Regions from separate parts of the Paenibacillus sp. FSL W8-0186 genome, predicted to be linked through region 1. Evidence: riboswitches for the same ligand, from Rfam matches in the RefSeq annotation. Region 1 holds a riboswitch; each other region holds the start of a gene.

Region 1 (2,323 bases):
AGCCCATAGGAACAACGTTCTTGTCTACGGCGATCGTTCTGCCTTCCGTTACACGTGTCCCGGAGGCGGTCTTCGTACCGATTCCATCCTCTTCGGCGGAATAGGCGGTTAGTGTGACGTCTTTAAGCACTTTTTTATATTTAAATGAGACGCCGCCTTTGGTTGTCGTTCCACTGATATCCACTTTATCCGCAGTGCGGGTAATATTAGCGGCGAGCACAGCCTCGGGCTTAGGCTTCGTACCTACAGCGACTACTTTGTCCTGAGCTTTCGTCTTGATCTCTTTGCTCAGCCAACGCTTGGATACGAAATTTCCGTCTTCATACACTTTTTCGATGTGATGTACAACTACTCCTTCGCTACCCTGCTGCAGCACCTTCGTCTGCCCCTTCTCCAGATTAGGATCCGAGGTTTTGACGACGGCAAATGGCACGGTCTCTTTCGTCTGTACTGTATGCTTGGATACGCGCACCACTTTGATCTGGAGATCGGAAGTAACTTTGCTGCTTAAATCCGGAGTGATCTTGTCATCCGGGTTTACGGTAATGCCAAGCTCGTTGATAATGCCCTGTACACTGGATTGAGTCGTTAAATGCGACTTTGTCTTGCCATCCACGTTGACTTGCACCGGAACCGCCCTTACGATAACGATCCGGTCCCCTTTCTTCAGGGAGCTCTCAAGCGGCCGTGATATGCTATCACCCTGGCCCAGCACGATGGAATGTTCATCCAGTACTTGATTCACTACAGATTTACGGGTCTCGATCTCCTGGATCTTCCCGTCTACCACCAAATAAATGTTCTTGCTGTTGCCGTTCAGCCAAATCAGAATAACGATGATCGCTGCAACAGTTAACAACGTGACGACCGATATCTGACGTAGGTTCTCATGCTTCCATCGCAATGCGTAAGACATACTGGATGAGCGTGATTCATGGGTCTCTTCTTTCTTGAAAATGCCCACTTTCCGTCCTCCTTCATAGTCCCGCCCTAGGTCAATGCATGATGAGATGTTGACGTGACTATTTCCGTTTTTTACGGAATGCTAGAACTGCAGCATCCCGCATCCTGCCCCAGTCTGGTCGGCAATTGTCACCTCCTGTTTTACAACAGTATGATGACCCTATTACAATTATTCAAAACAAAAGAAGCCGGAAGAAAGAGTTAGAGCAACTCTTTCGTGGCTCCTGTAGGTCTTGGTGTAATAGGATGCACGAAGTTGCCTCTCTTGACACGCTTACGAGGTTAGCTGTCGGGTTCGGACGAAGAGAGCCGCCCTTTCTCGGTTCATTCGCTCATGGCGCAATGACCTCGAATTCACCCCAAAGATCCTGCAAAGAAATCAAATACGGCAACGTTGAAAATGAAAACAATTCACCAAGCCGTATCCGGTTCCCCCGTTCTCCTCTACGGAGACTCAGCGAGACTGGTTCTGGAACATGATTCGATGGCCATAGGCAATACGCCAAACTCGGCCAAATCGATCACTGAAAAGATTCTATCCTGTTTCAATGCATGTTGTAAAGGACGAATCAAGAACGTTTTCTTAAGAAAAAGGTTAAAAAAATGTAATAGACTCGGTGTTTTAAATTAAAATGCATTAATCTTTCCAGAAATCTCTTCTTTTCACCGCTTTTGCTCCCGATTTCACCGAATGGAAAATCGTTCCAGTGAATTTCGGGTTGTGATTTCTGCAATTTCTTGGAAGGACAACCCTTTTAATTCAGCGGCTGCCTCTGCCACTAAATGGACATAGGCGGACTCATTTCTCTTTCCACGATGTGGATGTGGAGTCAAATAAGGGGAATCCGTTTCAATCAATAACCGGTCGAGCGGTGTTTGTTTCAACACCTCTTTAGGCTGCTTAGCGTTTTTGAAGGTAATCGGGCCCCCGAAGGACAAATGAAATCCCATATTCAGACATAATTTGGCCGTTTCCCAGCTCCCCGAAAACGAATGCATTACTCCTCCGACTTCTTGGGCTTTCTCTTCCCGCAAAATACGCACTGTATCCTCATGAGCATCCCGGTTATGAATGACGATTGGCATTCCAAGCTCCCGGGCCAGCCCGATCTGCTTGCGAAATACAGCATGCTGGACATCCTTGGGTGAAGTATCCCAATAATAATCAAGACCAATCTCTCCAATGGCGACGACTTTCTCATGGCGGCATAATTCAGCAATCCAGTCCAAATCCTCTTCCTTCATCGTGATAGCATCCTGGGGATGCCAGCCGACGGCGGCATATATGAAGTCGTAGCTCTCGGCCAGCTTCATTGTGGTAGGAATCGTTTCCCGATTAAAACCGATGTTGATCATGCGC
Region 2 (2,323 bases), 310 kb from region 1:
GACCCCTTCGTTCGAGGACAATCGTCCGCCAATCATGGACCAGCTTTCGTTTTTATCGGGATTGTCGCCTTGAATAATAATATTCTTATCGCCGATGGTCTGACCGGAATCATCCAAGTTTTGCGATTTGAAATAATCCTTGTACAACTTGGTAATCGTCGCCATGTCTTCCTCGGTTGAGAAAATCAGCAGCACCGATTTTTTGCCGTCTTTGATTTCAGAGTGGGATGTGCTGATCTTGACATCGTCCGGAAGAGGGAAATCCGCCGGCAAATATTCAGGCCTTTGCTCATCATGGCCTTGGGCTCCGGCAGTCATGTTCTGTACGGCCCCTGTATCTGGCGGTTGTTGTGCTGGCCCGCTTTTGGAGGATTGGCAGGCGCTTAACCCTATCAATACAAGAATGGATAACAGTAAATACATCAATCTGCTGATCTTCACGAATTTTTCTCTCCTTCTCCACGTTCCACGTATTTCCAAACCCTTCCTATATTAATACGTTTTTGCATTTTATCCTACGGTGGATAGGCCCATTTATAATGCCGTTTCACCATCCTAGCCATATACTTTAGACCCGTGCTGCTGCTTCCTTACTCCTAGTCTGCCACGTAGTCAAACCGACGAGGTTATATTCAAAAAAACGAGCCACTCCAAGAGCGTGGGAAATGTAAGCGCACTTTTGAGGCAGGAAGGGTTATTTTTGCGCCAAATCTGGATTCCTTATTTGTTTACAGATACTTTTTTTGGGAGTAAGATTTCATTCATGACGAACTGGTTTATACATTGAATAATCCTTTATCGCTGAATTCTGCAGTCAGAAACGGGGGAACCAGAGGGATGCGCATATGCATGTAAGTCCCAGGGGTGAATCGCTTGATCTGGATCAGGTAAACGTCAAGTGTAGGGCTACTTTCAGGCCCGAATCCGTCAGCTAACCTCGTAAGCGTTACGAAAGAGGAATTTGTCGCGTGCCCAAGTTTTTTTGAGCAGCCGCGGGAAAGGCCAACTTTCCTGCGGCTTTTTTCGTGCGAATGCATGGGATAGGATTACTGGTTTGAACGGATAATGGCTAAACCAAGAGGGTACGATACAAAATGTCCCATATCTCAAACTGGTGGTGGAAATAAGATGTCAATCAAAAGACTGTTGATTGGGCGGCCGTTGAAATCGACGGAATTAGGGGAACAAAAGCTGAATAAGAAGAAGGCGCTGGCCATTCTTTCATCCGATGCTTTATCGTCGGTAGCCTACGGACCGGAGCAAATATTGCTCGTGCTGGTTACCGTCAGTACAGCGGCCTTTTGGTATTCGATCCCGATCGGGGTCGGCGTATTGGTATTATTGACTGCTCTTATTTTATCCTATCGGCAAATTATTTTTGCATACCCTCACGGCGGGGGAGCCTACGTCGTTTCCAAGCAGAATCTGGGGATCTTTCCCGGCCTGATTGCCGGCGGTTCCCTGCTGGTCGATTATATTCTGACCGTTGCCGTCAGCGTGTCTGCGGGGACGGATGCGATCACGTCGGCTTTTCCAAGCCTGCACGAGCATAAGGTCATCATCGCAGTTGTGTTTGTCATTCTCCTCACCTTGCTGAATTTACGGGGTGTTACCGAATCCGCTACGATTCTGGCTTATCCCGTGTATTTATTCGTTATGGCTTTATTCCTGCTGATTGCCGTAGGGCTATACAATATTGCGATGGGCCATGTCCCGCCGGAGCTGCATGCGCCGGTCGGCACGCCTGTGGCCGGCATGACCTTGTTCTTGATCCTGCGCGCTTTTGCCTCGGGAAGCTCGGCCTTGACCGGGGTAGAGGCGATTTCCAACGCCATCCCGAATTTTAAGGAGCCCGCGCCGAATAATGCGGCCAAAACGCTGCTGGCGATGGGAACCCTGCTTGCAATTCTGTTCTCGGGCATTGTATTTCTGGCCTATTATTACGGGATTGCGCCTCATCCGGAGAAGACGGTCGTCTCGCAAATTGCCGAGCATACCTTCGGCAGAAATGCTGTGTACTATTTTATCCAAGGCACGACGGCTTTGATCTTGATCCTGGCAGCCAATACGGGGTATTCAGCTTTTCCGCTGCTGGCTGTGAACCTCGCCAACGACCGGTTCATTCCAAGAATGTTCACGGTACGGGGCGACCGGCTGGGTTATTCCAATGGCATTATCAGCCTGGGATTGCTATCTATCATCTTGATTATTGCCTTCCAGGGGCAGACGGAGCAGCTTATCCCGCTGTATGCAGTTGGCGTGTTCATTCCGTTCACGCTATCGCAGACAGGGATCATGATGAAATGGATTCGCGAGAAGCCGA
Region 3 (2,323 bases), 890 kb from region 1:
CATCATTGGTATATATATCATGGCTTCTCATTGTCAGTGCGGCGATGTGCCGAAGAGAGGGCGAGCGGCAACGGGAAAGTGATGAACAGATACAGAGAGCGAGAGGTTCGGACAGAACGGGCAAGGAGGGGTATATATGCCAAGAGGGCCTTTAAATCATGAGCTGGTACGTGAATTTATTGTAGCGGCGCATGGCGATTATGATGAGGTGGCAAGGCTGCTCAAGCAGGAGCCCGCGCTCGTTCATGGGGTCATCGACTGGGGGAGCGGCGATTGGGAGAGCGCCCTCGGCGCCGCGTCGCATACCGGGAATTTCAGCATTGCAAGACTGCTGCTGGCGCACGGGGCACGGATGGATATTTTTGCTGCGGCTATGCTTGGAGAGCTGAACGTTGTTAAAGCGATCATCGAAAATCACCCCGAGACCGTCTATGCCAAGGGCCCGCACGGTATATCGCTGATTCGCCACGCTGAGGCCGGGGGGAATGCCGCCATTTTCGTCTATGAGTATTTAAGTTCATTTCTATCGAAAGAAGTGGTCGGAAAATGATGGTGATGATGAAGGCCATCCAAACGATCCGGGTTCGAAAAGGCAGGGTAAATGAAGTATTGTCTCGCTTCAGGACGCCTTTACCGGTTCATGCTTTTGAGGGCTTCCTGCTCATGGAAGTGCTGATCAAGGATAACAGCCGGGAATGCGACGAGCTGCAGGTTTGCACGACATGGGAGGATCGGCGGTATTTTGACAAATGGTCAACGAGCAGAGCTGCGCGAACGCTGCATAGTAAAGTCAGGGAGCTTAAGCCGGAAGACAGCCCAATCATTGCCTCCGAGCTGGCGACTTATGAAATAACGGCGCAGTATGAGCCGCCTCGCCAAAAGCTTGACCCAGAACGGACCATGACAGGGCGGATGACAGAAAATGACATTAAACGTCAAATTTTAAGAATATTATAATTATTCCAAATCTCTTGTTATTTGCCCTAAGGTTGACAATCTTTGCCGTACACCGTATCATAGACACACGCTTAGTTTCTTGGTGATAGCCGGGAAAGCGGGGGAACCAGTTTTTTTCTTGGGGCGAATCACTCATTCCTATGAGGTGTAGGGTACCATCTTACCCGAGTCCGTCAGCTAACCTCGTCAGCAGTGGATGGGTCTGTTTTAAATCACTAATTACGTCTCTTTAGACCCTGTTTTGGGGTCTATTTTTGTCTTCTGACCCTTGCTGGCGCAGCTGTGTCTAGACCCCCGGTTTGGGGTCTTTTTTTGTTGATTACTAGGAAGGAGGATGTACAAATGACAAAGGCGAAAACGAAGTACATTACGAATCTGGACAGACTGACAATGATTCCGGAGGAAGAGCGGGCGCGTTTGAAACCGATTACGGAGAAGTTCGTATTTCGGGTGAACGATTATTATTTGAACCTGATCGACTGGAACGATCCCCAGGATCCGATTCGTAAGCTGGTTATCCCGAATGAAGGGGAGCTTGAGGAATACGGCCGCTGGGATGCGTCCGACGAGGATACCAACTATGTCGTGCCGGGCTGTCAGCACAAGTATACGACGACAGCTCTGCTGATCGTGTCGGAGGTATGCGGCGCGTACTGCCGATATTGCTTCCGCAAGCGTTTGTTCCGCAATGACGTGAAGGAGGCCATGTCCGATGTGCAGCCGGGGATCGATTATATCGCCAAGCATCCCGAAATCAACAACGTCCTGTTGACCGGCGGGGACAGCCTCATTCTGGCTACGGAAAAGCTGCGGGGAATTCTGGCCCAGCTGCGTGAAATCGAGCATGTTAAGATCATTCGTCTTGGCTCCAAGATTCCTGTATTTAATCCGATGCGCATTTACGAGGACGAGGAACTGCTCGATGTGATCCGCACCTATTCCACGCCGGAGCAGCGCATTTACGTCATGGCTCATATTAACCATCCGCGCGAAATTACGGCGGAAGCGAGACGCGGCTTCCAGGCACTGCATGAGGCTGGCGCGATCGTAGTCAATCAGACTCCGGTGCTAAAAGGCATCAACGATGACCCTGTAGTGCTTGGCGAGCTGCTGGATAAGCTGTCCTGGGCAGGGGTTACGCCTTACTACTTCTTCGTGAACAGGCCAGTAGCGGGGAACCGGGATTTTGTCCTTTCCCTGGAAGAGGTCTACCGCATCGTCGAGGAGGCGAAGGCGCGAACATCTGGTCTGGGCAAAAGGGTCAGGCTGTCGATGAGCCATACGTCCGGCAAGATCGAAATTCTCGCGATCGAAAACGGTAAGGCTTACTTGAAATACCACCAGTCCCGCGACGGGGATTACGGCA

Evidence for each region. Region 1 has a riboswitch for cyclic di-AMP ahead of MKX50_RS00145 (3D domain-containing protein). Riboswitches for the same ligand answer to the same signal wherever they lie in the genome.
Region 2: linked by a shared signal. The riboswitch ahead of MKX50_RS01535 (APC family permease) and the one ahead of MKX50_RS00145 (3D domain-containing protein) in region 1 are both predicted to bind cyclic di-AMP.
Region 3: linked by a shared signal. The riboswitch ahead of MKX50_RS21525 (KamA family radical SAM protein) and the one ahead of MKX50_RS00145 (3D domain-containing protein) in region 1 are both predicted to bind cyclic di-AMP.

The regions. Positions count from the first base shown of each region.
Region 1 is NZ_CP150207.1:29,734-32,056, reverse strand. Features, by position in the region: gene MKX50_RS00145 (3D domain-containing protein) at 1-964, opposite strand, end outside; cyclic di-AMP (ydaO/yuaA leader) riboswitch at 1,219-1,433, opposite strand; gene MKX50_RS00140 (TatD family hydrolase) at 1,648-2,323, opposite strand, start outside.
Region 2 is NZ_CP150207.1:338,288-340,610, forward strand. Features, by position in the region: gene MKX50_RS01530 (hypothetical protein) at 1-441, opposite strand, end outside; cyclic di-AMP (ydaO/yuaA leader) riboswitch at 790-962, shown strand; gene MKX50_RS01535 (APC family permease) at 1,129-2,323, shown strand, end outside.
Region 3 is NZ_CP150207.1:4,793,064-4,795,386, reverse strand. Features, by position in the region: gene MKX50_RS21535 (ankyrin repeat domain-containing protein) at 137-550, shown strand; gene MKX50_RS21530 (antibiotic biosynthesis monooxygenase) at 556-957, shown strand; cyclic di-AMP (ydaO/yuaA leader) riboswitch at 1,016-1,162, shown strand; gene MKX50_RS21525 (KamA family radical SAM protein) at 1,300-2,323, shown strand, end outside.